DNA from 3 places in the Neptuniibacter sp. 2_MG-2023 genome. Region 3 is predicted to be linked to each of the others. Evidence: predicted binding sites of a transcription regulator. Region 3 holds the regulator's gene; each other region holds the start of a gene.
What was found. The regulator sigma-54, encoded in region 3, starts transcription at its own class of promoters, with help from an activator protein. The targets are predictions, from matches to a motif close to TGGCACNNNNNTTGCTNT.
Positions count from the first base shown of each region.

Region 1 (10,885 bases), on a different contig from region 3:
AGATGTAACTATCTATACAACAAAGTGGTGCCCATTTTGTATTCGCGCCAAAAAGTTACTTGAACACAAAGAGATTAACTACACAGAAATAAAAGTGGATGGCGATCAAGCTAAGCGCCAAGAGATGACCGAATTAAGCGGCGGTCGTACCGTTCCACAAATTTTCATTGGTGATACGCCTATTGGTGGCTGCGATGAAATATTTGCCCTTGAGCGCCAAGGCAAATTAGATGCATTGATAAACGCCAACTAAATATAAAACGCAAAGGAACTAACATGGCCGATAACGAACAGAACACAGCAGCACAAGAAGGACAGGGACCACAATTTGCGGTTCAGCGAGTTTACATTAAAGACGCTTCTTTTGAATCGCCTAACTCACCTGAAATTTTCATGAGCCCATGGAAGCCAGAAGTTGGTTTAGAGATGAACACCCAAACAAATCAAGTGGGTGAAAATGCATTTGAAGTTGTATTAACGCTAACAGTAACTGTTAAAAACGATGAGAAAACGGCTTTCTTGGTTGAACTACAACAAGCCGGTATCTTTGCTGTTTCAGGCTTAGGTGAGCAAGAGATGCACCATACTCTTGGCGCATTCTGCCCTAGCATTCTATTCCCTTATGCACGTGAAGCTATCGATGCAATGGTTATCAAAGCCAGCTTCCCTGCACTAATGCTAGCACCTGTTAACTTTGATGCTTTATATGCTCAACAGATGGCTCAAGCACAGCAAGAAGCATCTGAAGCGCAGCACTAAGTTTTAGCACGCTTAAAAAAAAGAGCCTAATTGTAAAATTACGGCTCTTTTTTTATATCTAACAAAATAGTACCTAGCAGTATCATCAGTCCCGCTCTTACAATCCAATCTCACCCTTGGCTGTTGCGACAGCTGCTGCTTTACGCTTAACTTTATAATTAAGCCAACCCACAAGATCTGTCCACATTTTATCTATATCTTTTTTCTTCGGCATAATCCCTGCGTAAGGAAGCTCAATAGTCACGACTGGAATATTTTTCACAAACCAACCATAGTTACCTAAAGAACCCGGATAAGTACCCAACTGACGCAAGTGCAAAGGCCCTAGCTTTCTCGGCGGTTGAATTCCACCATCAAAATCAAGAATACCGTGAGGTGCATGTACCGACACAATGACTGTAGGTTTATAACTATCAATAAGCTCATGTATCACACGACTCTCTGGCTCACTTAAAGGCTGATGCCCCGGATAGTAACGTAGTCGCTTTTTAGCTTGCTTTTGCCAATGCACTAAGGGTTCTGGGAATTCTGGTGCCGGTAAAAAATTACGATTTAAATCGACTTTATTGGCATTCACTCGGGTAGATTTACGCTGCAATAAACCATCAGGATTAAGGACAGGTAAAAAATACCAATCAAACTTACCACTATGATGTTTATGAAGCGTATTCAGCCATTTAAAGGTGACACTCACACTGGAATATTCATCTCCATGAATCCCGCCAATAAATAAAATACGAGGTGCACCTTCATTCCCATCACGGGCAGGAAAATGAGTTTCTAAGATCGCATGGCCGTTAACGGAAAAATAACGAGGCTCATTATATTGATGACTTAAGCACTCCTTCTCAGAAACACTTGCCAATTTACGCCCCACCGCTTGGCACAGGCTTTTAACATCATCATTAACTGCCGCCACCGGTAATGGGACACACAGTATTATTAGCGTAAAAAAAGATAGGATGCGTTTTATCATGAAAAAACCCAGCAGCACTCAACTATTGCTTATAAATTGGCCAAATTTCGCATTTTAACATGATTTTAAAGAAAGACTTTGAAGAATCTCTTCCGCTTTACCCGCGTCAATCACACCCTGCATAGCCGTCGCTGCAATAGGTACGATACTAACTAAAGCGGTAGCAGGTATATCTATCCGCTCATCACCGCTAATGTCTATCTGATCCGATAGAACAACAATAGGAAATACCTGATTTTGAATAGCCATGATATTAATCTGTTGCTCAGCAGTGCCCAGTATTGAAATATCGCGGTTACGATAATCGAGCAGACCAAGACGAAAAACCTGACCTTCGCACTCAGCCATATAAGACTCAATTTTAGTAAAAATAAAAGCATGCTGCATAGAGCAACTCCACCCAAGACTGTATAAAACAACTATAGCTGATTAAGCGTCCACGGCACCGGAAAAACCTAACTGACGCCAAGCCTCATATACAACTACAGCACAGGCATTAGACAGGTTAAGACTACGACTGTCAGCCATCATTGGCAGTTTAATCCACTGATCTGCTGGTAAGGATTCACGCACATCAACAGGTAAGCCTCGAGTTTCTGGCCCAAGTAACAGCACATCCCCTTCAGCAAAGTCTGCATCCACATGCGTACGACTGCCTTTAGTCGTCAGCGCCCACACTTTTCGCGGTTGAATCTCAGCCAAGCAGCTTTCAAGATCTTTATGAACCTTCAATGCCGCAAACTCATGATAATCCAAGCCCGCGCGACGTAAACGCTTATCATCAATATCAAACCCTAAAGGCTCAACTAGATGAAGGTTACAACCTGTATTAGCGCACAAACGGATAATATTGCCTGTATTCGGCGGAATTTCCGGTTCAAAAAGTACAACATGTAAACCGATTGTACGATGCTGAGGATCTATATCGGATATGCTGGCCGAACTGTTTTCATTAGACATGTTGTAACTCTAAAATTTTAATTAAGAACCCAGCCCTAGTGTAGCGTTAGACAAAGACAGGAGCCATCTCGAATACATATGTTTCAACTGCCCTAACTGATAAAAAAGTGCTCTACGCCATTCGGACCATTCATTTCAAATGAGTAGCAGAATATCAATCTATTACTTCAGGGGAACAAACTGCAATATCAAACATAAAAAAATCCCCGCAACAATTAAGGTGCAGGGATTATATAGAAAACTACGAATGAGATAAGTGTTTATGCAGAGCGCCTAAGCCGCACTCTCTTGAGAGTCACCTTTCTCATCATCCATACCAAGCTCTTTAATTTTACGAGTTAAGGTATTACGCCCCCAACCGAGTAGCTCTGAGGCATCTCGTCGACGTCCTGCAGTATGCTTCAAGGCAGTCTCTATCATGATTTTTTCAAATGCAGGAACGGCTGAATCTAACAAATTCCGCTGCCCTAGACTGAGCTGCTGATCCGCCCAATTCCTCAACGACTGCTCCCAATTACTTCCAGCAATTGGCTCTCCGCCCGCCTGCTCCATTAGTTCTGGCGGCAGATCATCAATCAATACTTCGCGACCTGTTGCCATAACCGTTAACCAACGGCAAGTATTTTCAAGCTGCCTAACATTACCTGGCCAAGCAAGATTACATATATAGCTTTCTGTATCAGCATTCAGGATTTTAGGCTCTACACTTAGCTCTTCAGCAGAGGTTTTTAAGAAATGCCTCGCTAAACGAGGAATATCTTCTCTACGCTGGGACAAGGTAGGCAGATGAACACGGATCACATTTAGGCGATGGAATAGATCTTCACGGAAACGCCCTTCTTCAACTAGCTTTTCCAGATTCTGATGTGTCGCAGCGATAATACGTACATCAACTTTTACTGCGGTATGGCCACCTACACGATAAAACTCACTATCAGCTAATACTCGCAACAATCGAGTTTGCGCATCTGCTGGCATATCACCGATCTCATCCAGAAACAGCGTGCCACCATCCGCCTGTTCAAAACGCCCACGGCGTGCTGCAGCTGCACCAGTAAAAGCCCCTTTTTCATGACCAAACAACTCTGATTCAATAAGATCATGAGGAATAGCGGCCATATTTAAAGGTATAAAAGGTCGCTCTCTTCTTGGACTATGCTTGTGCAAAGCATGGGCTACCAATTCTTTACCTGTACCCGATTCACCATTAATAAGAACCGTAATATTTGATTGTGACAATCGCCCAATAGCACGAAAGACTTCCTGCATTGCAGGCGCCTCTCCAATTATTTCCGTATTATCTTCTAATACCTGCTCCGCAACTTGCTGGCGTTGCTCTATCGCATGAGCAAGTGCTCGTTTCGCCAATGCAACGGCATCATCTACATCAAATGGTTTTGGTAGATATTCAAAGGCACCACCTTGATAGGAAGCGACAGCTGACTCTAAATCCGAATGTGCAGTCATAATAATGATAGGCACTTCTGGATGACTTTCTTGGATACGCTCTAGCATCTGCAAGCCATCCGTTCCAGGCATACGAATATCACTAATGATCGCATCCGGTGTATCTTTACTTAATCTTGATAGTAGAGAATCCGCAGTTTCAAAAGCTTCAGTGTACAAACCCTCGGCAGATAACGCTTTCTCTAGGACCCAACGAATAGACCTATCATCATCAACAATCCAAATTTTACATGGTAGATTCATTGTTAAGCTCCAAAGGGATTAATAGTTGAAATCTGGTTTCACCAGGGCGTGTTTCACATTCAATTAGCCCTTGATGCTGATTAATAATTGACTGAGCAATTGATAACCCAAGCCCCGTTCCTTCAGCGCGCCCACTCACCATGGGATAAAATATTTTACTGAGGATCTCTTCCGGAATACCGGGACCATTATCAATAATTTCGACACTACAAACCAAACGGTGCTTCTCAGCACCTAAGGTTACTTGACGAAAAGCACGCGTTCTAATTTTGATGGTAGGCACATCCACATCTGCGCTTTGTATTGCCTGCATGCTGTTACGCAGAATATTAAGCATAGCTTGAATTAACTGCTCCGCATCGCCCGTAAATTCTGGAATACTTGGATCGTAATCCCGCTGAAGGAGAATCTCACCTTTAGTTTCAGCTTCAATTAGGTGACAAACCCTTTCTAAAATAGCGTGAATATTAATCATCTTCATATTAGGGAGTTTTCGCGGCCCCAATAGACGATCGACTAGATTACGAAGCCTATCGGCTTCTTCAATAATGACATGGGTATAATCATGTAGACTAGGATCATGAAGCTCACGTTCAAGTAGCTGTGCAGCACCACGAATCCCCCCTAAAGGGTTTTTAATTTCATGTGCCAGCCCTCGCACTAGAGAGCGAGCTGTATCATGTTGAGTCAGAAGGTCTTCCTCCCTCTCAATACGCATCAAGCGATCTCTTGACTCAATTTCGATTAGCAATTGCTGCCCTTCAGGCGTAATCAAGGGATTGATACTATAATCCACAGTGAGTGTTGCACCACTTAAAGTAACAATTTTCGCTTCTCTATGGGTATATGGATGGCCTGTCGCTAAACACTCTTGTAAATCCTTCTGCTCCACCGTACACAAAGAAAACCATTCAGCTATATTAAGTTGGCTCAAACGGCGCATGCTTGCTTCCAACAGCATTTCAGCCGCCGGATTCGCATATTCAACCACCATACTTTCATCCAACAAAACAACTGCGGTGGATAGGTTTTCCAAAATCTGTTTATGTAACTCTATTTTTGCCATTAGCCTGCACTCAATATCCGTAAGGTTACTACTGCAAAAAGCAAACCAATTTGAATTAATACAAAAAAATAGCCGCAGGACGCACCATTACTATATCTAAATCATTATAAGTCTAGCCTAGATAATGCAACACGCACTACATTAGTGCAAACAAATATACTGAGTCATTTTCGCCTACACTCACCACTCCTTCAGTCACCTTTATCAAAAGCCTCTCCCATAAAAATGCTCTACAAAAGACTCCGCCAAAAAGCCAGAAACAAAAAAGCCTCCACAAGGGAGGCTTTTTTTCAGCAATTATTTAACTTATACAGAGTAATATAGGTCAAATTCAACTGGGTGAGTTGTCATGTTCACTTTCTCAACTTCTTCACGCTTAAGCGCGATAAAAGCATCAATCATGTCATCAGTAAACACGTTGCCTTTAGTCAAGAATTCACGATCTTCATCCAAAGCGTTAAGCGCTTCTTCTAAAGAGCTAGCAACTGTTGGAATCTCAGCAGCTTCTTCTGCCGGTAGATCATATAGATCTTTATCTGCAGCATCGCCAGGGTGAATCTTATTCTGGATACCGTCTAGGCCAGCCATCATCAATGCAGCAAAACATAAGTATGGGTTAGCAGATGGATCAGGGAAACGTGTTTCTACACGACGTGCTTTTGGATTTGTCACGTAAGGAATACGGATAGACGCAGAACGGTTACGTGCAGAGTACGCAAGCATTACAGGCGCTTCAAAACCAGGCACTAAGCGCTTGTAGGCGTTAGTTGATGAGTTAGTCAACGCATTCAACGCTCTAGCGTGCTTGATAATACCGCCAATGTAGTAAAGCGACATTTCGCTCATGCCCGCATAGGCATCACCAGCAAACAAGTTAACGCCATCTTTTGAAAGAGACATATGAACGTGCATACCAGAACCATTATCACCAACAAGTGGCTTAGGCATAAATGTAGCTGTTTTTCCGTAAGCATGAGCAACGTTATGTACACAATACTTAAGAATCTGCACTTCATCAGCTTTAGCTGTAAGCGTGTTTGGACCTACACCAATTTCACACTGGCCCGCTGTCGCTACTTCATGGTGATGTACTTCAATATGAAGATCCATTGCTTCCATCGCGTCACACATAGCGCCACGTAAATCATGCAAGGAATCGATTGGAGGTACTGGGAAATAACCACCTTTAACACGTGGACGGTGACCCGTGTTTCCGCCTTCAATACTATGGCTAGAAGACCAAGATGCTTCTTCAGATTCAATAGAGTATCCACAACCACTGATATCAGCGTGCCACTTAACAGCATCAAATACGAAGAATTCTGGCTCAGGACCAAACATAGCAGTGTCAGCAATACCTGTAGACTTTAGGTACTCTTCTGCACGCTTAGCAACAGAACGTGGGTCACGCTCATAGCCTTGACCTGTAGCAGGTTCAACGATATCACAACGAACAATAACAGTCGTTGCTTCAGAGAATGGATCTAGAACAGATGCACTGTCATCAGGCATAAGAATCATGTCAGATTCATTGATGCCCTTCCAACCAGAAATGGAAGAACCATCGAACATTTTGCCTTCTTCAAAGAAGTCATCACCCATGTCGGAAACTGGGATAGTAACGTGCTGCTCTTTACCATGAGAATCAGTGAAACGCATATCGATCCACTTAGCTTCGCTTTCTTTGATCAGATTCAGAGTCTTCTCTGACATGTGACTTTCTCCACTTTGTAATTACCAGGCCGATATTTAGTTCAGCCTTGAGAAATCAGAATTATAAAATCAGCGAGAATTCAAGCAAGTAATATACCAAAAAGCTACCACTATAAGCTTCCCGAAATTACTGGCATTACAGCGAAACAACCAAAAGTCAGACGCACCAAAACAAGCCGTTCGCAACACGATATGCGCCATATTGGTGCAAATAACAATTAAACTGAGCTTCCACTATGATTCTTGCTTTCACAATCATACTCCAACAGATACGCAAAAACCTAGTGCAAACACGAGTTTTAGATACAGATCCACCCAGAGATTGATGATCATCACCCCTTATTGATCCTTAAACACACTTTTAGTCTCTTTTGTCTAAGAAATATGCGGTATTTTCTGCATAAATCCGTATAATTCCGCATTCGCAAAAAAATATCTCACAGGTATACACACGTGATTGAAAAGCTAAGAAATATCGCCATCATTGCGCACGTTGACCACGGTAAAACGACTCTGGTTGACAAGCTGCTTTCCCAATCAGGCACATTGGGTCGTCGTGATGAAGGTACTGAGCGCATCATGGACTCCAATGATCAGGAGAAAGAGCGCGGCATTACCATTCTGGCAAAAAATACAGCCATTAAATGGAACGACTACCGCATCAACATCGTTGATACTCCTGGACACGCAGATTTCGGTGGAGAAGTTGAACGCGTACTTTCCATGGTTGACTGTGTATGCCTTTTGGTAGACGCGGTAGATGGCCCAATGCCACAAACTCGCTTTGTAACACAAAAGGCATTTGACCAAGGTCTTCGCCCTATTGTTGTTATCAACAAGATCGATCGCCCCGGTGCACGTCCAGACTGGGTTGTAGATCAAGTATTTGATCTATTTGATAGCCTTGGCGCTACAGATGAACAACTTGATTTCCCCATTGTTTACGCATCAGCACTAAACGGTATTGCAGGCCTTGAGCCTGACGCAATGGCCGATGACATGACGCCTTTATTTGAAGCGGTTGTTGAACATGTTAACCCACCTAAGGTTGACATTGACGGCCCTCTGCAAATGCAGGTTTCAGCCCTAGACTACAACAGCTATCTTGGCGTTATAGGTATAGGCCGCGTTTCCCGAGGTACCATCAAGATCAATACACAAGTTAAAGTGATCGATCGTGAAGGTAAAATACGCAGCGGACGCATTCTAAAAATCATGGGTTACCATGGACTAGAACGTGTAGATGTTGAAAGCGCTACAGCAGGCGATATCATCTGCGTAACAGGTATTGATGAACTAAACATCTCAGATACCTTATGCGATCCAGATCAAGTTGAAGCGTTGCCAGCACTAAGCGTTGACGAACCAACCGTATCTATGACCTTCCAGGTAAACGATTCTCCATTTGCAGGCCAAGATGGTAAATTCGTTACTAGCCGTAACATTAAAGAACGTCTAGAACGCGAACTTATCCATAACGTTGCCCTTCGTGTTGAAGATGGCGAAACGCCAGAGAAATTCAAAGTTTCTGGCCGAGGCGAGCTACATCTATCTGTATTGATAGAAACAATGCGTCGTGAAGGCTTTGAACTAGGTGTTTCTCGACCAGAAGTAGTTCAAAAAGAGATCGATGGCGAAATCCAAGAACCCTACGAGAATGTAATGATTGATGTTGAAGATCAACATCAAGGCTCTATTATTGAAGAGCTAGGCAAACGTAGAGGCGATATGACTAACATGGAAGTAGATGGTGGACGTGTTCGTCTAACCTTTATGATTCCATCCCGTGGTCTAATTGGTTTCCGCTCTCAGTTCCTGACAATGACATCAGGAACCGGCATCATGACCTCTACATTTGACCATTACGGACCGGTAAAAGACGGTGACGTTGCAAGCCGCTCCAATGGTGTTCTTGTTTCTATGGTTACCGGTAAAGCACTTGCTTACTCCTTATGGAACCTGCAAGAGCGCGGCCGCCTCTGTGTTGAACCTAACATTGAAGTGTACGAAGGTATGCTACTAGGTATTCACAGCCGTAGTAATGACTTAGCCGTTAACCCTATTAAAGGTAAGCAGCTTACCAACGTACGTGCGTCAGGTACTGATGAAAACATCCAGCTAACTCCTCCGGTTAGATTCACGCTTGAACAAGCATTGGATTTCATCGAAGATGATGAGCTAGTTGAAGTAACACCTAACTTCATCCGCTTACGCAAAAAACTACTGAAAGAAAACGAGCGCAAACGCTCTAAAAAATAAGTAGTCCTCGCATTTAAAAGGCAGCCACATCGGCTGCCTTTTTTTTCATTTCAACGTAGATTGCCAAACCTCTCCTCTTTATACTGCTGTACATACAGCAATACACAGCGGAGACACAATGCGCACCCTGTATCCTGAAATTAGCTCCTACAATAAGCTTCATCTCCCAGTAGATGACCTTCACACCCTTTATATTGAAGAAAGCGGCAACCCTAAAGGGATTCCCGTTATTTTCATTCATGGTGGCCCTGGCGGCGGTACAAGCTCAGCGCATCGTCGATTTTTCAATCCTGAAAAGTATCGAATTATATTGTTTGATCAACGTGGTTGCGGTCGTTCAACACCCCACTCAGAGCTACATGAAAATACAACAAACAAGCTACTGGAAGATATGGAAAAGATAAGAGAGCATCTATCCATCGACCAATGGCTCCTATTTGGTGGTTCCTGGGGCTCCACGCTCAGTCTGCTGTATGCGCAAGCCTTTCCCGATAAAGTATTAGGGCTGATTTTACGCGGTATATTTTTATGTCGAAAACAAGATATCCAATGGTTCTATCAACGCGGCGCCAGCGCAATTTTCCCCGACTACTGGAAAGAGTACCAGCACCCTATCCCTACAGCTGAACGTCACGATATGCTAAGCGCGTACTATAAACGCTTAACCTCGGATAATGAGATAGCCCGCATGTCCGCAGCAAAAGCTTGGTCAATATGGGAAGGCCGCTGCTCTACAATTGACCCAAATGCAGATATTGTTGATCATTTTGGCGACCCACACTTCGCCTTAGCCATGGCTAGAATTGAAGCCCATTACTTTATTAATAACGCCTTTATTGACGAAAACCAGATTCTTAATAACTGCGAATCAATCAAAGAGATCAACACAACAATTATCCACGGTCGCTACGACATCATCTGCCCTATAGAACAAGCTCAAGCCCTCCATGATCATTTACCTAACTCAAAATTCCATATAGTTCGAGATGCAGGCCACTCCGCGTTTGAAAAAGGCATTACAGACAATTTAATTAAAACAACTGACAGTTTCGCTCTTTCTCTCGCGTAACTAAGGGATTAATAATAGAAATGAAAGCACTTATACAGCGTGTAAGTTCGGCCTCAGTCCATATCAATGACAGCTCTGTCGGCAAAATAGAACAAGGCATATTACTTTTATTAGGAATTGAAAAGGAAGATACATTCCAAGCAGCCGACAAGCTTCTACAAAAAATCTTGGCCTACCGAGTATTTTCAGATGAAGAGGGAAAGATGAACCTTAACCTTCAACAAACAGAAGGCGGGCTACTTATCGTTTCGCAATTTACCCTTGTTGCTGATACAAAAAAGGGATTACGACCAGGATTTTCGGCAGGAGCCTCGCCGCAATTAGGCGAGGAACTCTATAATTACTTTATCGAACAAGCTAAACGCTTACACCC
Region 1 is NZ_JAUOQC010000022.1:1,468-12,352, reverse strand. It holds gene grxC (glutaredoxin 3) at 1-253, shown strand, start outside; gene secB (protein-export chaperone SecB) at 277-759, shown strand; gene Q4486_RS15155 (M14 family zinc carboxypeptidase) at 857-1,735, opposite strand; gene Q4486_RS15150 (hypothetical protein) at 1,790-2,122, opposite strand; gene trmL (tRNA (uridine(34)/cytosine(34)/5-carboxymethylaminomethyluridine(34)-2'-O)-methyltransferase TrmL) at 2,165-2,695, opposite strand; gene glnG (nitrogen regulation protein NR(I)) at 2,969-4,405, opposite strand; gene glnL (nitrogen regulation protein NR(II)) at 4,389-5,471, opposite strand; gene glnA (glutamate--ammonia ligase) at 5,778-7,184, opposite strand; gene typA (translational GTPase TypA) at 7,638-9,443, shown strand; gene pip (prolyl aminopeptidase) at 9,562-10,512, shown strand; gene dtd (D-aminoacyl-tRNA deacylase) at 10,533-10,885, shown strand, end outside.
Region 1: a site for sigma-54 is predicted at 7,266-7,283, ahead of glnA (glutamate--ammonia ligase). Genes of this name have one in related genera too.

Region 2 (10,885 bases), on a different contig from region 3:
GCTATCCACCCAGACCTAACCTCTAGCTAATAAACCAATATACCCATTCTGAGCACCAATCCCCATATATCGGTATTTATAAATCAAATACGTTAAAATAGCGTTTAACTTAACCCGATCAGTAACACTTACTAACGTTCGAATAACAACTAAGGTATCGCATGTCAGAAAGCTCTGTTAGTTATGCAATGGATCAGTTTATTAACAAATTGATAACCATACAGCCCACACCTCCCAAGATGAGATTTGATGAGGACTGGCCCTCCCTTTGCTATCTAAATAAAGGCAGTGACGGATCTTTAGTCGATTGGCGTCCAACACGCCAACTAAAAGCCAATGATATGTTTACTCGTTTAAGCGCAGCACTTGAAGAAGAGATACATCAAGATATTATTGATTACTACAGTCGCTACTGGTCTGATCCTATCCCTGCAAAATCAGCGGATGGCGATTTAAGCTTACTGCAATCCTGGAATGAAGAAGATTTAGAACGGCTACGAGGCAACTTAATAGGTCATGCACTCTCTAAACGACAGCAAAAACGGCCACTGACTTTTTTTATTGCATGCCCAGAACCTGATAATGATTACTTTATCAGCGTCGATAATTACAGTGGCGAAGTATGGCTAGAAAAACCAGGCAAACCACCAATACGAAAACTAGAAGATACTTTAGCCGCTTTTATTAACGGCCTAAGCCCACGCCCTATAACGGATATGGAGTAATTTAATGCTATCGACTTATTCTTTAAAAATGATGATTCCTGCAGCATTACTAATGCTATTCACAGGCTGCGCATCCTTAAATTCACAAGTGATAGATATCCACCCCGAACTGCAAGTCTCGCGAAAGCTGGATAAAGAGATACGTATAGACGTCCAAGCCCAAGATCTAAGAGCAAACAAAGTCGTAGGTTACCGAGCAACAGACAAAACACCATCCCCTGAAATCATCCTAAAAGACAGTGTAGCCCTACTAAAACACTCCACCGAACACGCTTTAGAGGATATGGGGATTCGCCGCTTCTTTAAAGGCGAATATACAATGAAAGTGAATCTTATCAGTCTAAATTACCAAGTAGAAAAACATGGACTCAAGCAAATCGTTAATTTAGATATGAAAATTAATGTAGACCTAACAAAAGGCAGTAAACGCTACACAGGCAGCTATACAAATGAGAAACAGCACACATTTGTTGGCACTCCATCAGAACAAGAAAATATTAAAATAATTAATGAACTAGTGACTGAAAATATGAATCTAGTCGTGAATGACAAACAACTGCTGGACTTTATTCAATTCAACTAAACCTAAAAACAGGGATATCAGGGGGTAAAGTCTCTGATATCCCTACTAAAACGCAACAACTACCAACCGACAGTAAATGATAATAAACGGCTAATTTGACTTAAAGGCCGCCCCGATTCTACTTGCCAAAGATTAAAACAATCCTGCACTTTTTGCAGATCACGCTTGGCCGTCGGCTTTTTATCGATAATCCCTTGAGCTTTCAATGCTGCGACCACATCATCGGTTAGAATAAAAGAATCTTTCCCCACCATTCTTAAAAAATAAGCACCTGAATTACCACCAAGCTGCTGACCATGTTTTTTAAGGTAAGCCCACAAACCAACAATATCTGAAGTGGGCCAATCAGCTAAAAATCGTGCAAAGCTACCCTTATTTAGAGCTAACTCATGGACCATTAACGCATTATTGCGAGTCGCTTTAATCTTACCCCAATGCCTAATAATCTTATCATTCTGCATCAGTTTTTCGAGCTGCTCATCACTCATCAAACTAATCTTTTCAGGATCAAAGCCAAAGAAAGCTTTCTCGAATTCAGGCCATTTACTGTCAACTAAAGCGTGTTTCAATCCAGCGCGAAACACCCTTCGTGACATAACACTCAACAAGCGATCATCTGCTATCAAAGCAAGCTCTTCTGTTTCTAAAGGCTGAGGGAGTAAAAACTCTATATCATCCTCCAGCTTATGCTGCTTTGCATGCTCATAAATCCACTGAAAACTCTTCATGGTTTTAAACAGACTCCTCATCAAAATCCAATGAGGCTGAGTTAATGCAATAACGAAGCCCTGTAGGCTGCGGCCCATCAGTAAAAACATGCCCTAAATGTGCATCACACCGCGCACAAGTAACCTCTGTTCGCACCATGCCATGAGAAGCATCATGATGTTCTGCTACAACACTTTCCATATTAGGCTGGAAAAAACTAGGCCATCCACAGCCTGAATCGTATTTATGCTCCGAGCTAAATAAAGCCTCACCGCAACATTTACATAAATAAGTACCCTTCTGGTGGCTATTATAATATTCACCGGTAAATGGCCGTTCAGTTCCTTTTTCACGACACACATTGAACTCAGCTGGCGATAAAACTTCGCGCCATTCATCATCTGTCCGACTTATTTTTTCTTTTTTATCACTCATAACTTCTCCAGAACCTTAAATAATCTACAACTAATAATGCTACAGAGCCCTGTATCTATAGGTTTCGCGAAATAAAAGGCGTATGATTATTCTCTTTTTTTAGAGGCTAATCATACCGATTTAGCCACATTGTAATAGGACAACATACAGCTCTATAGATTCCAGCTGATGTTCCGCAGGACATAAAAATGCCAGTAATCCGTAAATCAAACAAGCTAATCAATGTTTGCTATGACATTCGCGGACCTGTTCTTCAAGAAGCAAAACGCCTTGAAGAGGAAGGCCAACGAATTCTTAAATTAAACATTGGCAACCCAGCCCCATGGGGATTTGATGCGCCAGAAGAGATCGTACAGGATGTAATTTACAACCTACCCGCCTCCCAAGGCTATATCGATTCAAAAGGTTTGTTTTCCGCCCGTAAAGCGGTGATGCAAGAGTGTCAGAAAAACGGAATCCGTAATGTAGGCATAGAAGACATTTATATAGGCAATGGTGTATCAGAGCTGATCGTCATGGCCATGCAAGGCCTGCTTAACGATTCAGATGAGATGCTAATCCCTGCACCCGATTACCCACTATGGACCGCCGCAGTTAGTTTAAGTAGCGGGACCCCAGTGCACTACCACTGTGATGAGGAAAAAGGCTGGGCGCCGGACATCGAAGATATCCGCAACAAGATAACTGAGCGCACCAAAGGCATAGTGGTTATCAATCCAAACAACCCTACAGGTGCGGTCTACCCCAAAGCAGTGCTTGAGCAGATCGTTGATCTCGCTCGCGAACATAACCTTATTGTTTTTGCTGACGAGATATACGACAAGATCCTTTATGATGAGGTGGAACACACTTCGCTCGCTTCACTGGCGGAAGATGTTCTGTTTATCTCTTTTAATGGTTTATCAAAATCATACCGCGCCGCAGGTTTTCGCTCTGGTTGGATGATTGTCAGCGGGCCTAAGTATCATGCACGAGACTACATTGATGGTTTAGATATGCTATCAAGCATGCGTTTATGCTCAAACGTACCTACGCAGCACGCAATCCAAACAGCCTTAGGTGGATACCAGAGCATTAATGAATTAATCACTCCCGGTGGCCGTTTATATGAGCAGCGTAACTTAGCTTGGGAGATGCTTAACGACATTCCTGGGGTCAGCTGCGCAAAACCCGAAGGGGCTCTATACCTATTTCCAAAGCTGGATCCAGAAATACACCCGATTCAGAATGACGAAAAAATGGCGCTTGATCTTCTCCTTCAACAAAAAGTATTAATTGTTCAAGGTAGCGGATTTAATGTTCCAGACACTCAACACTTTAGGTTAGTTTTTTTACCTAGAGAAGATGTGCTTGAAGATGCCATTGAACGTATTGGGGTTTTTCTGAAAACCTATAAGCAATAATCAACTAGGCCACTCATTGAGTGGCCTATTTTGTAAAGACATTGTCACGAAACCGTCTTATACTAAAATCGTAATATAAATAAGCCTTTTGAATTAGTGGAACTAAACATGTTTATTAAGGTAAGAAAAAACTGCGGCATCTACATGGAACATAATGGTTTGGAGCAGCGTCACTTAGTGCCTGTTACATCGAACTTTCTTATTAACCTTACGCATGTAGCAGAAATATCGTTTTACACGATTAAAGAAAGCAAGGTTCGCTTTGATCTTGAACACCATGAAGTGACTGTACCACCTCACACTCGTGTAATTCACCTCCAGATGAATTACCTGTACGGTTCATACAAAGAAACAGTTAATGATAAAAAAGCGCGCTTAATTGACCGCTGCTTTTACAAGCTGTACTTCATGCCTGAAGAGATGGGGCAATACGAAGAGATTCGTGAGCAGATTGAAGGCTTAGTTCTCAATCAGCAATGAGAAATCAAAAGGCGGCTAACTTAGCCGCTTTTTCTCAGCACCGCCCTCTTGTGAAGCCTCCCCGACTAATAAAAATAGCGTACATCAAAATATATTTAACCTCCGCCTGAAGTACCTAATAAAAATCTGAGCTCTAAGGGATATTATGGAGATTCGTGAACTACTCAAACAAACGGATAGATTACCTAACGTTCCAGACGTAGTTAGACAACTAATACAGCAGTTAAACAATCCCGCAGCTGATTACGGTGAAATTGCTAAAAAAGTATCTAACGACCAAACCCTCTCTTTAAAAATTCTTCGACTCGTCAACTCCGCCCATTTTGGTTTAAGCCGCAAAGTGTCATCCATTGAGCAAGCTGTAGTCATGCTAGGTATGGTTCGCCTCAAAACACTCGTCATTGCATCAGGCATCGCCGGTTCAGTTCAAGAAGTAAAAGGTATCGACCTTAAAAAATTCTGGAGCGATGCATTTCAAGTTGCCGCATTGTCAAAATGGTTTGCGGAACAAGGTTCTCAAATTAACCCTGACGTAGCGTTTACTGCTGGATTAATTCATAACATCGGGCAACTCTTACTTCATCTAGCCGACCCCATAAAAGCTCAAGCTATCCAAGCTTTAATTGAAGAATCGAACTGTAGTCCTGATGAGGCAGAGAAAGAGTGTTTTGGCTTTACCTCACAAGAAGCGGGGCAAGCACTGCTTGATATGTGGAAGTTTCCTAAAGAACTAGGCGAAGCAGTACTGCAATATAAACATCCTGCCAGCGCTGACAACCCCTCACCTCTTGCAGCTATTGTAAACTTAGCGACATTAGTGCATTTAGCCACACACAAAGGTGAATCGGCGGAAATTTTACAAGCAAAATTTCCTGAAGATATAGCCGTTTTAGCTGGAATTTCATCTAATACTTGCGATGTGCTCGAAGAAGCGCTGATTTTAGACTCAGGCTTAAGCAGTCTAGCTTAATTTATATCGCGGTAAATAAAGCGACGGATAACAGATTATTCTTGTCGCTTTTTTATACCAATCAAAATCGATCAGGCAGTTTCAGGCCCTTGTAGCGTCACCGCTTTAATACATTTAATAATATCTTCAACATCCTGCAACGCACGATGACGTCTTAACTGTGCTTTTGCTAAAAAGCTGAACTGAATACGCTGCTCTTTATTTAATATTCGATCTAAACCCGCCATTCTAAAACTCGGCTGAATACCTGTAGCCTCAAATAAACGGCTTAGCCAAAACAGATCAAATTCAAAGGCATCGCTAATCAACGTTTTTCCTGTCAGCATTTTATTCATACGCTTACAGGCATTAACTATATCTAAACCTTTGCTGACCAAATCATCACGATCTATACCATGCACCTCTTCCGCATGCTCATCCCAATAATGCCAGCCAGCAGCTGATTCAGGATTAATTAGAAAACTATCCTGTTCACCGGTTTTATCATTAATCCAAGCAATCTCAATGGGATAAGACTCCGCGCCCAATCCACTTGCTTCTAGATCAATACAAATTAATTCCACTCATCTCTCCCTAACATACAACAACACTTTTAACCCTTTTTCTAACTCAGCTTCTGGAAAGTCTTCAGGGTTACTTAAACGCTCAACAAACGTAAAGTCTGGGCATTCGTCTAACATCAGCTGTTTTAAAAACTCAGTGCCATTTTTAGGGTCATTATGGCATGCCAAAACTTGGCTTCCCGATTCAGTGAGATCACTCAAACGTCGGATCACTTTACGATAATCTTTTTCTGCGACAAAACTGCCTGGCTGAAAACTAGGTGGATCTATAACAATCACATCATAAGGCCCCAGTTGACGTACACGCTTCCAAGATCTAAATAGATCATAAGCCAGAAACGTGACTCTATCACCTTTAATACGATTTAAACGGTGGTTATCACGCCCAGTACTTATCGCCCCTTTAGACATGTCTACATTAACAACATGATCTGCACCCCCAGCAATGGCAGCAACAGAAAAGGCACAGGTATAGGAAAAAAGGTTAAGCACACGCTTTTGGTTCCCATTCTCTTTAATCCACCGTCGGCCTTCACGCATATCTAAAAACAAGCCACTGTTTTGATTGCGTTGCGGCTTAACATAATAAGACAATCCAAGTTCCTGAGTTTCCATTAGCTCTGGAACCTCTCCCCAAGCCACATCTTGGTTTGCCCCTTTGCCACGCGAGCGTCGCTGCACGACCAATCCCTTAATCTCCGGCAGCGTTTTAAGTGCCTCACTTAACGTTTCAATCCAATCAGGCTCTACATCACGATAAAATCTAGCAACCGCGTAAGGAGGAAACCAATCAATAACCAAATGCTCAAAGCCTTCAAAGCAGTGCCCACGCCCGTGAAAAATTCTACGCGCTTCATTGTCTGAATTAGACAACTGCTTTTTAACTTCGCTCAAGATTGTATGCATTAAGATTCCTAGATAATGAGGATCAAAAAAATCACGCATTATATGCGTGTGTTGCGCTCTACACCAGCGATGATCAAAGTTATTATATTTACCTAATCAATCGAAAAAACTATGCAAACAAACAGGATTAATTCACTTGAAACTTTTCCCTTGCGCCCTAATCTAAGTAACAACTTTTTATCATAGGAACATAGACACAGATGATGCGTATCGGCCTTTTTCTACTCACTAATATTGCCGTACTAATTGTAGCCAGTATCACACTGAATTTACTCGGTGTGGAGCACTACATCTCAAGTTCCGGCCTAAACTTAACCAGCCTACTTATTTTTTGTGCTGTATTTGGCTTTATTGGCTCTTTTATCTCCCTTTTCCTATCCAAAAAAATGGCCAAAATGTCCACAGGTACGGAGATCATAACTCATGCCCGTAACGCTGATGAGCAATGGTTACTTGATACAGTAGCTGAACTGTCCGAAAAAGCAGGTATAAAAATGCCTGAAGTTGGCATCTTCCCTGCCCAACAAGCTAATGCATTTGCTACCGGTTGGAATAAAAATAATGCTTTAGTTGCCGTAAGCTTAGGATTACTACAGCGCTTCCAACGAGAAGAAGTAAAAGCAGTTATGGCCCATGAGATTGGCCATGTTGCCAATGGTGATATGGTAACTATGACCTTAGTGCAGGGGGTCATTAATACTTTTGTTATGTTCTTCGCTCGTATTGCTGGTTACGCTGTAGATAGCTTTTTAAAGAACAGTAACGATAACAGCCCAGCAGGTAGCGGTATCGGCTATTACATCACTGTATTTATCTTTGAAATGATCTTCGCTTTTCTGGCCTCGTTTATTGTTGCTTGGTTCTCCCGTTATCGCGAGTACAGAGCAGACGCAGCTGGCGCGCACCTATCAAGCAACCACGCAATGATCGGTGCTTTACAACGTCTAAAAGCTGAATATGATATGCCAGATCAGATGCCTGGACAGCTCACCGCATTTGGAATAAGCAGCCATATGAAATCTGGGTTGATGGCACTCATGGCAAGCCACCCTCCTTTAGATCAACGTATCGCCGCACTTCAATCAATGAAGTGAAGCTTTTATAGAGTATTTAAATAGATTTCCCCTATGACTTGTAAGGCGAAAATTACGCCTTACAAGTCTTAATAAACCAATACTCCCTACCTATCAATCTCAATATCAAAGCAACACCCAATCCTTGCCCCACAAAAGCGCACAAACCTCAAGCAAGCACTATTAGCTAGCAACTATTATTTTATTTACCTCAAAAAAACATAAATAAATAAATTAAAAACAAGCATAACCATCTGTTTTAAAAGATAATAATAAAATAGGCACAGCTTATGCTTTAAATAAATTCAGATGGTTCTCTAACGAACCAATATTACAGTGAACTAGGACAATGGCGTCCACTAGCTACTCTTTAAGAGAGATAGATAGTGTGCGCTTTTTTTTGGCCAAAAAAACGTGTAATTACTCGATTTAAAAAATTCTAAACATTGAATGAGGCAATAAATATGGCTTACTTACTCCCCTCCGAATTTGTCACGAAGATGGTGGACGCTGGTGAATCTAAGGTTCATATGTCAACACGTGACACATTGATCCGAGCCTATATGGCAGGCGCAATTTTGGCGCTCGCTGCTGTATTTGCAATTACTATCGCCGTTCAAACTGGTGTCTTTCTAATTGGCGCCATGTTGTTCCCCGTTGGTTTTTGTATGCTTTATCTTATGGGCTTTGACTTACTTACAGGGGTTTTTGTCCTCACTCCTCTAGCCTTACTTGATAAACGTCCTGGAGTAACCGTCAACGGTGTATTAAGAAACTGGGGACTTGTTTTCCTTGGTAACTTTGCTGGCGCATTAACTGTAGCTGTCATGATGGCCTTTGTTTTCACCTATGGTTTTAATACGGATCCTGGTGCTGTCGGTGCAAAAATTGCCAGCGTAGGTGAAGCCCGTACTTTAGGTTATGCCGAATATGGCGCAGCCGGTTGGTTCACTATTTTTATACGCGGTATGCTATGTAACTGGATGGTATCTATGGGTGTTGTTGGCGCAATGATATCTACATCAGTAAGCGGTAAAGTCATCGCAATGTGGATGCCAATTATGCTGTTCTTCTTTATGGGGTTCGAGCATTCTGTAGTTAATATGTTCCTTTTCCCATCAGGCATTATTATGGGTGGTGATTTCTCAGTTATGGATTACTTTATCTGGAACGAAATTCCTACAGCACTAGGTAACTTAGTCGGCGGCTTAGCATTCACTGGCTTAACCCTGTACACAACTCATATTAAAACAGCCAAAAAACGTACTATCGCTTAATTTCTTGTACTTTTTTGCTTAGCGTTTTGTGCAACGATACATAAAATAATAAAAGCCCCTATCATTACATGAAGGGGCTTTTTGGTGGATATGATGATAGCCAAACTTAAAGTATCAATTGGGCAGTATTCTGACAAAGGCCGCAAAGAGAGCAATCAGGACTTCCACGGCTTTGTTATCCCAACCAATGCCCAATTGAACCTTAAAGGTATTGCTTGCGCCGTTGCCGATGGCATCAGTAGTAGCCAAGTCAGTCATATAGCAAGCGAAACAGCGATAAAAAGCTTTCTCGATGACTACTACTGCACATCCGATGCTTGGTCAGTACAAACATCAGGCGAGAGAGTGCTATCTGCAGCAAACGCTTGGCTTTACGCACAAACGAGAAACAGCGATTTCCGCTACGATAAAGATAAAGGTTATGTCTGTACCTTTAGTGCAATGATCATTAAAAGTACGACGGCTTATCTATTTCACATTGGTGATTCTAGAATCTATAAATTTCATGATCATGCTTTAGAGCAACTCACTAAAGACCACCGATTATGGATCTCCCAAAACAAAAGCTACCTCAGTCGTGCACTCGGTATTGAGCCACAACTAGAACTTGATTTTTTATCGGTACCAATCGTAAAAAACGACATCTTCATCTTAGCAACCGATGGCGTTTATGAGCATGTAGACGCCACCTTTATAGACAGCGCATTAAAAGAAAACAGTAACGACTTAAACCAAGCAGCCAAAAACATTGTTGAACATGCATTTGAATCGGGTAGTGAGGATAACTTAACTATCCAAATTATCCGTATTGATTCTGTACCACAGCAAGATACAAATGAGATACAACTTCAGGTTGATGATCTCCCTCTCCCCCCCATACTCGTGGCCCGCGAACAGTTTGATGGGTATAAGATTATTCGCGAAATACATGCAACCAGTCGCAGTCATGTTTACCTTGCGGTAGATGATGAAACTAATGAGCACGTTATTCTAAAAATCCCATCGATAGATCTACGCGGTGATCCAGATTACCTTGAGCGCTTTTTAATGGAAGAATGGGTCGCTCGCCGCGTCAATAGCGCCCACGTGTTAAAAGCAGGCAGGCAAACAAGAAAAAGGAACTTCCTCTACACCACGACTGAATATATAGAAGGACAAACATTAAAACAGTGGATGATTGATAACCCTAAACCAAGTATTGAAGCAGTCAGAGCTATTATAGAGCAAGTTGCAAAAGGGTTACGGGCTCTGCATAGAATGGATATTCTTCATCAAGATATAAAACCCGATAACATTATGATCGATGCATCCGGCACAGTAAAAATCATTGACTTTGGTTCAGTTAGAATAGCCGGCATTGTAGAATCTTCCGCAACTCAGGAGCAGTGCGAAATACTAGGCACTGCACTCTATACAGCCCCAGAATACTTTTTGGGCGACATAGGCACTAGCCGCTCAGATCTATATTCACTAGGTGTCTTAACCTATCACATGCTATCTAGTCGTTTCCCTTACGGCACTCAAGTTTCTAAGTCCCGCACTCCCTCTGCGCAAAAGAAGCTCAACTACAACTCGGTCTTAGACGAGGATAGAGAAATACCCGCCTGGATCGATGAGACACTCAAGAAAGCTGTACATCCAAATCCCTATAAACGATATGAAGAGCTATCAGAGTTCATATTTGACCTTAGACACCCCAACAAAACATTCCTTAATAAAAGCCGTCCCCCCTTAATGGAGCGCAATCCCGTACTCGTTTGGC
Region 2 is NZ_JAUOQC010000004.1:401-11,285, forward strand. It holds gene Q4486_RS05105 (SecY-interacting protein Syd) at 162-725, shown strand; gene Q4486_RS05110 (YajG family lipoprotein) at 730-1,308, shown strand; gene Q4486_RS05115 (DNA-3-methyladenine glycosylase I) at 1,368-2,036, opposite strand; gene msrB (peptide-methionine (R)-S-oxide reductase MsrB) at 2,041-2,451, opposite strand; gene Q4486_RS05125 (pyridoxal phosphate-dependent aminotransferase) at 2,640-3,854, shown strand; gene Q4486_RS05130 (hypothetical protein) at 3,963-4,334, shown strand; gene Q4486_RS05135 (HDOD domain-containing protein) at 4,480-5,304, shown strand; gene Q4486_RS05140 (exonuclease domain-containing protein) at 5,376-5,867, opposite strand; gene Q4486_RS05145 (class I SAM-dependent methyltransferase) at 5,868-6,773, opposite strand; gene htpX (protease HtpX) at 6,974-7,867, shown strand; gene Q4486_RS05155 (formate/nitrite transporter family protein) at 8,311-9,123, shown strand; gene Q4486_RS05160 (protein kinase) at 9,214-10,885, shown strand, end outside.
Region 2: a site for sigma-54 is predicted at 8,126-8,143, ahead of Q4486_RS05155 (formate/nitrite transporter family protein). Genes of this name have one in related genera too.

Region 3 (10,885 bases):
TGAGTTTTCTCAGGCATAAAAAATGGTGGCTAAGCCTAAAAAGGCAAAGAAGCCTACCACATCGGTTATGGTTGTTAACAGGACACTTCCGGCTAAGGCGGGATCTATACCCATAGATTTCAACACTATAGGCAGTAAGGTGCCAGAGATAGCACCTACAACTAAATTAATTATAATCGCTAGAGCGATGATGATGCCGAGATTTAGATCTTGGAACCATACTGTCGCTACTACAGCAATGACAGCAGCCCAAAGAAGGCCATTTAATATACCTACAATGACCTCTCTGTTAAGTAGCCATCGAGCGTTTGATCGTTCAACATGCCCCAAAGCTTGACCACGGATCACCAAGGTCAAGGTTTGTGAGCCTGCAATGCCGCCCATAGATGCAACTATAGGCATAAGTACCGCTAGGGCTACAACTTTATCGATGGTCTCTTCAAATAAACCGATCACAGCAGAAGCAATAAAGGCAGTAAGTAAATTAATGCCGAGCCAAACGGCACGACGACGTGTGGTTTTCATGACTGGGGCAAAGGTGTCTTCATCTTCGTCTAAGCCTGCCATGCTCATCAATGAATGATCAGCATCTTCGCGGATAACGTCGACCACATCATCAATCGTAATACGGCCAACCAGTTTGCCATTATCATCTACAACTGGGGCGGAGACTAGATCATGCTCTTCGAACAAGGCTGCCACTTGGTCGTCGGGCATCTGGGCATTGATCGCTTTTATATCGGTGTTCATGATCTCTCGAATATTGATTGAGGGATCGGATACTAATAGTTTGGTTAAAGGTAGCAGACCTATATATGAGTCTTTTCGGCTGACAACAATGAGACTATCCGTCATTTCGGGGATTTCATCGTGGCGACGAATGTAACGTAAGGTTGTTTCGACGCTAATATCTGGACGGATAGTTGTTGTATCTGTATTCATTAAGCCGCCGGCAGTATCCTCCGGATAGGAGAGCAGCTTTTCAACCCTACGCAGATTTTGTTTGTCCATGATGCGTAGGGTTTCTTTCATTACCCTATTAGGTAGCTGTTGTAGCACATCTACCATATCATCAGAATCAAGAGATTCGGTAAGTGCTAGCACCTCTTCAGTATTCATGCGACTTAAGATGTCCGCTTGGATATCGTCGTTTAAATGCTGGAGTACTACGGCTTCTAAATCATGTGAGATTAAGTTCCAAAGGATCTGACGCTCTTTGGGAGGTGATTTCTCAATTAAGCGGGCAACTTCGGTTGGTCGCAAAGTATTGTTTAGGGTAAAGCGAATTTGACGAAACTCACCACTATCTAAAGCATCGTTTAGCTTATCAAAATGTGATTTAGTTTCTTCAACGGCCATGGTTTTATCGCTTATGGACTTTGCTCGGTCTTCTTTTGTCAGTAGAAGAATAAATAGAATGTAATGCTTTGATTATAACGGAAGCTGAAGGGATAACCCTAAGAATTAATATGAAGAGTTTTATTCGTCTTCATCAAACCTATTGTTGATAAGCTCTTCAATGGCCGACATAGCACTTTCTTCATCATTGCCTGTGATCTTAACAGTTAAGGTTGTACCTTTGCTAGCTGCCAGCATCATCACAGACATAATGCTTTTTCCATCTACTGCACGTCCGTCTTTCTCCAATAAAATTTCGGATGAAAAACGTGATGTTACACCAATAAGCTTAGCGGCTGCTCGGGCATGTAACCCCAGTTTATTGATGATGAGTAGTTTTTTTTCTTGCATGATAGTTAGCTCAATTCACGATGACGAACATGGACATTATCCATATGTTGAGAGAAATGAGAAGCTAGACGTTCGCTAATATAAACAGATCGGTGTTGCCCCCCTGTGCAGCCAATGCCAATCGTAATATAGCTACGGTTATTTTCTGAAAAGCGGGGCAGCCAGCGTTCGAGGAAGTTAGTTATATCTTCTACCATCTCTCGAACTTCGTGTGATTCCTCTAGGAAGTCCTGAACCGGTTTCTCTTGGCCTGTATATTTGCGTAGATCTGGAACCCAGTGAGGATTGGGTAGGGCGCGTACATCATAGACAAAGTCTACGTCTAAAGGCACACCATGCTTAAAACCGAAAGATTCAAATTGAACCGACAAGGTTTGAGCTTTACGGTTGGCAACCCGAAGTTTGACTGTATCTCGAAGCTCATACAGGGATAAGCGCGTAGTATCTATTCGGATGTCGGCTAAGCTTGCGATAGGTTCTAAAAGCTGTATCTCTGACTCAATTGATTGTTGTAGATTCTTATGGGTATCTGAAAGAGGGTGTTTACGTCGGGTTGAACTATAACGTTTGAGTAAGGTGGCTTCCGATGAATCTAAAAAAATAACTTCATATTCAGCCCAATGATCTTGGCGAAGTTGATTTAAAATATCTGGAAATTTGGCTAAGTTACTGAGCAAATTGCGCGCATCAATACTGACCGCTATCTGGTCAGGGTGACTCGGGTCACTACTCATCTGTTGGACAAGGTCTGGTAGTAAGAGAGCCGGCAAATTGTCTATACAGTAGAAGCCAATATCTTCTAAAGCTTGTAATGCTGTACTTTTTCCTGAGCCGGAACGACCACTAATCACAACAAGCTTCATTTTAACTCCTAGGCAGCACTCAACTTACATAAAGTCTCATACAGAGAATGACTGTCTTGGCTTTCTCTTAGTTTGTTTCTGGCTTCTTCTTGGCTAAAGAGCTCTGCAACTGAGGCTAGTGTAGCTAAGTGCTCAGATGTTGAGTCTTCAGGAACAATCAAAATAAATAGAAGATCAACGGGTTTACCATCGATAGCATCAAAGTCTATAGGTGTATCTAGTTTGACTAGATAGCCTTTAGCTTCAGTGCATTCTGCCAGCCTGCAATGTGGAATGGCAATCCCATCGCCTATGCCTGTACTGCCAAGTTTTTCGCGCGAATGAAGTCCGTTAAATACTGATGATGAACTCATATCGGGATGTTGCTCCGATATTATTTCAGCAGCATTTTCCAGAATCCGCTTTTTACTGCCACCCTCAAGGCCACAAAGGACGCTTGAGGGGGTTAATAGTTCATGAAGCAACATAATTTTTTGGATACAGACCGGTTATTTGTGAGTTTTAGTTTTTTCTTTATGCTTAATGACTTGTCTATCTAACTTGTCAGTAAGGCCATCAATTGCAGCATACATATCTTCGTGTTCATGTGTAGCAAAGAGCTGGGCACCCGCTAAGTGCATCTCTGCCTCAGCTTTCTGGCGTTGTTTATCTACGCTGAGTGTGACTTGCACATTGGTGATGTTATCAAAATGACGCTCAATCTTTTGTAGTTTCGAGAGCACATAATCATTCATTGATTCAGTTAATTCTACATGGTGTCCAGTAATGTTGATCTGCATAGGTTTCTCCTATTTATTGCAGTGACATACTACTCTTGCCACTCTTTTATTAAACTAAACGCTTTCTTTCATTCGACGGTGGAATACCCATCGCTTCGCGATATTTCGCAATCGTACGTCTAGCAACTTTAAAGCCTTGTTCATCAAGAAATTGTGCAATTTTGTTGTCGCTTAATGGTTTAGCATTATTTTCAGCGGCCACCATCTTTTTGATAAGCGCTCTAATAGCGGTTGAGGACGCTGCGCCCCCTGTTGCTGTACTTACATGACTCGAGAAGAAGTATTTTAGTTCAAATATTCCACGGTGTGTGTGCATAAACTTTTGTGTGGTCACTCGAGAGATAGTGGATTCATGCATTTCTACGGCTTCAGCAATGTCATGAAGCACCATTGGCTTCATGCCTTCTTCGCCATGTTCCAGAAAGCCAATTTGTCGTTTTACTATCTCGTTTGACACTTTTAATAAGGTTTCGTTGCGGCTTTGTAAACTTTTAATAAACCATCGTGCTTCTTGCAGGTGGTTTTTTAGGTAGGTGTTATCAGAGCTATTATCGGCCCGTTTTACTAAACCTGCGTAACCTGAGTTGATACGTAGCTTAGGGGAAACTTCTGGGTTGAGGTGAACGCGCCATTCACCTTGCTGTTTTGTAACAAGAACGTCTGGAATAACATATTCAGCGGTACTGCTGCTGATTGAGGCGCCAGGTTTTGGATTTAGGCCTTGAATCAGCTGTATAACTTGCTGCAGTTGAGGTTCTTTTAAGCGTGTTTTTCTCATCAATTGACGGTAATCGTGAGCACCGAGTAGCTTAATGTATTGTTGTGCAACTTTGATCGCTTCATTTTTCCAAAGTGTCTCAGGCGGCAGTTGTTGTAACTGTATGCTTAAACACTCGCTGAGGTCACGGCAGGCAACACCTGCTGGATCAAATTGTTGTATGCGGTGCAAGACGGCTTCAATCTCATCCAGTTCTACTTCTTCAAACTGCTCACCTGTTTGCGCATGGAAATGATCTAAGATCTCATCCAGAGTGATGGTTAAATAACCATCAGGATTGATGCCGTCAATAATGTTCGTTGCAATAAGGCGATCAATATCACTCATTGGGGTAAGGTTTAATTGCCAATGAAGGTGGTCTTGCAGTGTTTCTTCTGCAGTGTCATTAGATTCGAAAGAGTCAAAATCTTCTTTGCTTTGACTTAGATTTGGGCCTGATGATTGGAATGTGTCTTCCCAGTTACTATCGGTTGAGAGCTCTTCTGGTATTTTCTCATTCCAGTTGTCTTCAGTTGTAATATTGTCGTCAAGCTCGGCTTCGGCTGTCGCGGTGGCTGTAGCTTCAGATTCTGTCTCTGGTGCCTGTGAATTACTCTCTTGAGTTTCGGAAGCCGAGGCGTGTTCGTCCTCAGAGACATCAAGCATAGGATTACTCTCTAATGCTTCTTGAATCTCTTGCTGAAGATCAAGCGTAGACAACTGCAGTAAGCGAATTGCTTGCTGTAGTTGTGGGGTCATTGTGAGCTGTTGCCCAATTTTTAGATGAAGCGCTTGTTTCATAATACTAAGGGACAAACTCCTGAAACTACATAATTCATTTATAGCTAAGTATATGCTTAAAGTGTGAACTGGTCGCCCAGATAAGCATTTCTTACTGCTTCGTTTGCCATAATATCGGCTGGTGAGCCGTTAGCAAGGATTGTACCTTCACTAACAATATAAGCTGTTTCGCATATATCTAAGGTTTCTCTCACATTATGATCAGTAATTAATATACCAATGCCCCTTGATTGAAGGTGGCGAATGGTCTGCTTTATGTCATTCACTGAGATAGGATCGACACCTGCAAAAGGTTCATCTAATAGAATAAATTCGGGTTCGGTTGCTAATGCCCGTGCAATTTCTACACGTCTACGTTCTCCACCAGAAAGACTCATGCCCATACTGTCTTTTATGTGTGTGATATGGAATTCTTCAAGCAACTCTTCCATTTTTAACTGGGCAGCGTGTTTATCTAAGTCTTTTCTTGTTTCTAAAATCGCAAGTAGATTGTCCTTCACAGACAGTTTTCTAAATATAGAAGCCTCTTGGGGAAGGTAGCCTATACCTTGCTGAGCACGGCCATGCATAGGTAGTGCGCTGATATCCTGCCCTTTGATTTTAACGGCGCCATTATCGGCTTGAACCAGACCAACAATCATGTAAAAGCAAGTGGTTTTCCCCGCGCCGTTGGGGCCTAAAAGGCCAACGATCTCACCATTCTTTATCTGTAGTGAAACGTCTTTAACAACTTCCCTGCCTTTATAGCGTTTGGCAAGATTTTTGGCCTCTAATAAGCTCATAGGGTTAGTTGGCCTTAGTTTTCTTTTTAGGTTGAATGACCATATTTATACGTCCTGGCTCACCTGTTTCGTCTTTGCTTGTGCCACCAAATGCGTTCACAATCGACTTATCTAGATCATAAACGATCTTGTTTCCAGTAAAAGTGTCTTCTGCTTGGACGACTTTAGCTTCTTCGGTAATAGTGAGTTTTTGATCATCTACCTGATAAAGTAAGTGCTTGCCCCAAGCGTCGCTGTATGGATCTCCTTTCCTTGGAAGTTGTCTGAAATGTGCAAGGCTTCCTTTGGCAATAAGTTTTTCAACTCCCTCTTCACCACGATACATATCAACATGCTCTCCTTCAATGAGAAGTGAGCCTTGTTTGATAATGACGTTGCCTTTGTAGGTGGTTATGCCTGTTTTGTCATCAATTTGTGCAGTATCTGCCGTAATGTAAATCGGCTGTTCTTGGTCGTCAGGAAGGGCGTACGCATTCGACACTGCAACAGCCAAAAGAATGAAGGCTAGATTATAACGCTTATTTTGCATTGTCATGGGTCCCTTCTACCCTAGAGTGTAAGTTAAGAACTCGATTATTGAAGTCAATATCCATACCTACGCCTTCAAGTATGCTTTGTTGTGATGTGATCTTAACGGGCTCATCAGTTTCTGCATAATCTTTATCAGGATAGATTGTCAGTTGCTCAGTGTTAAGTATGGTTGCTGATATAGAATCAGGATTATCATTAACTATGACATTTCCTGCAAGGTTTGTTTGATTATTATCATCTAAAACCGTGCCTGTGTTTGATGTAAGTTTAACTTTAGATCCATCATTTCTAACGCTAATACTCTCAGGATGATCTAGTGTGCTTAGGCTCAGGTTAGGGTAGTGCTCTAACTTGGCTGTATTTAGCACTCTTGAAAGTTTGCCTTCGCTATTCCACTCTTTGATGGTTGCTTCTTCGACAAAATAATCTATTCCGTGCAGCAGGGAGTTGTTGGTGCGTGGTCCCTCATTTGGGGAAGATGCAAAGCCCCAATAAAGTAATACAGGTATTAAAATAATAGCAGCGAGTGCCACTCTTATCTTATTGCTTAGATCTAACATTTATAAATACATCTGTTTAAGTTGATCCAATTTTCCTTGTGCTTCAAGGATATGCTCGCAAAATTCACGCCCAGCGCCTTCGCCTCCCTGACGGGATGTACACCAGTCTGCGTGTTTTTTAACGAAAGGGTGACCATTAGGAACGGTCGCACCAAAAGCACATTGGATAATGGCTGAAAGATCAGGGAAGTCATCACCTATATAGGCGGTGGTTGATGCGTTATGAGCTGTTTTATCCCAGATTTCGTTGAGAGCAATCAGTTTATCTTCTCGGCCTTGTTTAAGGTAATTGATACCTAAGGATTGGCTGCGTAATTCAACTTGGGGCGAGCGCCGACCGGTAATAATAGCGGTCTCGATACCTGCTTGCATTAATAGCTTAATGCCTAAGCCATCTAAAGTGTTGAACTGTTTGACTTCTTGGCCGTCCGCTAAAAATAGCAGCTGACCGCTGGTGAGTATTCCATCAACGTCAAATACCGCAAGGGTGATGTTTTTTAGTTGCTGCAATGAAGACTCTGACACTAAATAACTCCCGCTTTTAATAGATCGTGCATATTAAGAGCGCCTATAGGCTGATTCGTTTCATTGGTCACGATCAGTGCATTGATTTTTTTTGTTTCCATAATTTGCAAGCATTCTGCTGCAAGCATCTCAGCAGTTACTGTTGTACCGTTTGCGGTCATTACATCATCAATTAAGGTTTTGTGGAGATCGACATCGTCATCAAGCGAGCGTCGTAAGTCACCATCGGTAAATATACCAATAAGCTGCTTTTTGTCATCAACTACGGCAGTCATACCTAAACGCTTATGGGTTACTTCTAAAAGCGCTTCTTTTAATAATGTTCCGCTGGTTACACAAGGTGTGGCTTCGCCTGAGTGCATGATATCGCTAACTTTAAGGAGTAGTCGTCTGCCTAAAGTGCCGCCTGGGTGAGAAAATGCAAAATCTTCTGCGCTAAAACCTTTTGCTTCAAGTAGTGCAATAGCGAGGGCATCACCTAGTACTAATTGGGCGGTTGTACTTGAGGTGGGTGCAAGACCAAGGGGGCAGGCTTCCTCCTCTACGCCGATGTGGAGGTTAGCAGCAGAGGTTTGAGATAAAGTGGATTCTTTGTTAGCTGTAATACTGATGAAAGGTGTGTTCATCCTTTTGAGTAGAGGAATAATTGTAATGACTTCTGCTGTTTCTCCCGAGTTTGATAGAGCAATTACAACGTCATCGGCGGTGATCATGCCTAAATCGCCGTGGCTCGCTTCTCCTGGATGAACGAAGAACGCGGGCGTGCCTGTGCTGGCTAAAGTCGCAGCGATTTTTTTGCCAATATGACCTGACTTTCCCATACCGGTAACAATGATCCGACCTGTGCAATTAAGCATTAATTGGCAGGCATGAACAAAATTGTGGTCGAGATATTTTAGTAAATCGGCCACAGCAGCGGCTTCTAGCGTGATAGTTCGTTTAGCTGAATGTAGAAAGTCAGGTGTGCTCATCTTTGTGATCAACTTTTATCTTAAGAAACGGTCATAGTGTATAGCAGGATGAGATAGCCTGCATAGGCGGAGGCTAGAATCCCCCCTTCGAAGCGACTAATGGATGGAGGCTTTTGCCATAATGCGAAGGCTAGAAGTAGGAAGGTTAAGCCTAACATTGCAACATAGTCTCGCTGCAGAACAATCTCGTCCATGCCTATAGGAGCGATGAGTCCAGGTATAGCCATAACGGCTACTAAGTTAAATATGTTTGAACCTACAACGTTACCTATAGCTATATCGTGGTGGTTTTTTAACGCACTCGCTACCGAGGCTGCTAATTCAGGCAGACTAGTTCCTATAGCTACAATGGTTAGGCCGACAACCAATTTACTCACACCTAAAGAGTAGGCGATTTCACTGGCGCCCCAAACAAGTAACTTGGAACTGAGGGCAAGAATCACTAACCCCAGAATTAACCAGAAGATAGCTTTTCTGTTTTCTAAAGAGGGAAGTTCTTCCTCTTCCTCTACTAAAGAGTCCTTAGATGCGTTTCTTTGGAAACGACTGAAAAGATAAAGGCATACAGCTAAAGCAACTAATAGAATGATGCCATCTAATTGTCCCAGATGGAGATCGAATAATAGGACTCCTGCTAAAATGGTCACCCCTAAAAGTAAAGGAAGTTCTTTTTTTAGTACGCCCGATTTTACTGGTAAGGGTGCGATGAGTGCGGTGATGCCTAGTACCAATGCAATATTAGCAATGTTAGATCCCAGTGCATTACCAATAGCTAGATCGCCTGCCCCAGATGTGGAGGCCATAAAAGATACGAGTATTTCGGGTGCAGAGGTGCCAAAAGATACGATAGTTAAGCCAATCAGCATTGGGGACATGCCGAAGTTTTTTGCTGTGGCTGCGGCCCCTATAACGAATCTATCTGCACTCCATACCAATAGAATAAGTCCAGAGATTAGTGCCAAAATTGGATATAACATAGATAGAAGTTGTTCCAGTAGAATTGAAGAGGGGTATTAAAACAGAATGCTATCTTTGTTTAAATCAATACAGAGCATCATGTTTGAAAATATTCCTGTTTTTAGAACGAAATGGTATAGTTGCCAGCCCTTTATGATACGCACTACATAAAGGGACGTTAACAAAGTCTGAATGGAACTATAAAAATGTTCTTTTCAAAGTTATAACGGAATCTTATGAACGAATTTGATGATGTCGTCATCGATATCCAAAAGCTGAGTTTTTCCCGTGGTGATCGATCCATTTATGATGAGGTCGATATTAAAATTCCGCGTGGCAAAATTACCGGAATAATGGGGCCGTCAGGTACAGGTAAAACAACACTGCTTAGATTAATTGGCGGTCAGTTGAAACCTGATGCAGGTTCTATATTGGTTGATGATGAAAATATTCCAGAACTCAACCGTAGCGATCTGTTTTCGGTGCGAGAGCGTATGGGCATGCTCTTTCAAAGTGGGGCTTTATTTACTGATATAAGTGTATTTGAAAATGTTGCATTTCCTATCCGCGTCCATACAGATTTAAGCGATGATATGATTCGCGATGTTGTTTTAATGAAACTTCAGGCTGTGGGTCTAAGAGGGGCACATAATCTGATGCCTAGTGAGCTATCTGGTGGTATGGCCCGTCGAGTTGCGTTGGCTAGAGCTATTGCACTCGATCCTGATATTGTTATGTATGATGAGCCTTTTACTGGTCAGGATCCTATCGCAATGGGTGTCTTGGTTAATCTTATTCGCCGTTTAAATAACTCCTTAGGGCATACGAGTATTATAGTTTCCCACGATATTCAGGAAACTTTAGGTATTGCTGATTACATCCATATTATTGCGGACTCTAAGGTGATCGCTTCAGGTACACCGGAAGAATTGCGTCAAGATGATTCGCCGCAGGTTAAACAGTTTATGCATGGATTACCTGACGGGCCTGTACCGTTTCATTATCCTGCGGGTGATTATGAAACCGATCTGTTAAGAGGTCAGGGATAATGAATCAATTAGCGTTATTAGGTCACGCTGCACTAAGTAAATTAGCCGCTTTTGGCCGAGCAGGGATGATGTTGTTTCAATCTCTTGTCGCTAAGCCCCAGCCCGTAATTATGTTTCCACTGTTTGTGAAACAAGTTTATTTTGTGGGTGTGTTATCACTAATTATTATTGTGGTATCAGGTTTGTTTATTGGTATGGTGCTTGGTTTACAAGGCTATACAATTTTAGTTGACTATGGCTCTGAGCAAGCGGTTGGGCAGATGGTTGCGCTGAGTTTGGTTAGAGAGCTTGCGCCAGTTGTAACTGCGTTATTGTTTGCTGGGCGAGCAGGATCAGCTTTGACGGCTGAAATTGGCCTAATGAAAGCGACTGAGCAGTTATCAAGTTTAGAAATGATTGGTGTTGATCCCCTAAGACGGATTGTGGCACCAAGGTTTTGGGCTGGATTTGTATGCTTACCTATTTTATCCGCTATATTTGCCCTTGTCGGTGTTTATGGCGGTGCGATAGTTGGTGTTGAATGGCTGGGTATATATGATGGCTCATTTTGGGCTAACATGC
Region 3 is NZ_JAUOQC010000007.1:32,096-42,980, forward strand. It holds gene yjgA (ribosome biogenesis factor YjgA) at 1-1, opposite strand, end outside; gene mgtE (magnesium transporter) at 10-1,359, opposite strand; gene Q4486_RS08385 (HPr family phosphocarrier protein) at 1,480-1,749, opposite strand; gene rapZ (RNase adapter RapZ) at 1,755-2,612, opposite strand; gene ptsN (PTS IIA-like nitrogen regulatory protein PtsN) at 2,621-3,079, opposite strand; gene raiA (ribosome-associated translation inhibitor RaiA) at 3,101-3,391, opposite strand; gene Q4486_RS08405 (RNA polymerase factor sigma-54) at 3,441-4,949, opposite strand; gene lptB (LPS export ABC transporter ATP-binding protein) at 5,006-5,731, opposite strand; gene lptA (lipopolysaccharide transport periplasmic protein LptA) at 5,736-6,266, opposite strand; gene lptC (LPS export ABC transporter periplasmic protein LptC) at 6,250-6,822, opposite strand; gene Q4486_RS08425 (HAD family hydrolase) at 6,823-7,347, opposite strand; gene Q4486_RS08430 (KpsF/GutQ family sugar-phosphate isomerase) at 7,347-8,318, opposite strand; gene Q4486_RS08435 (calcium/sodium antiporter) at 8,339-9,295, opposite strand; gene Q4486_RS08440 (ATP-binding cassette domain-containing protein) at 9,512-10,324, shown strand; gene mlaE (lipid asymmetry maintenance ABC transporter permease subunit MlaE) at 10,324-10,885, shown strand, end outside.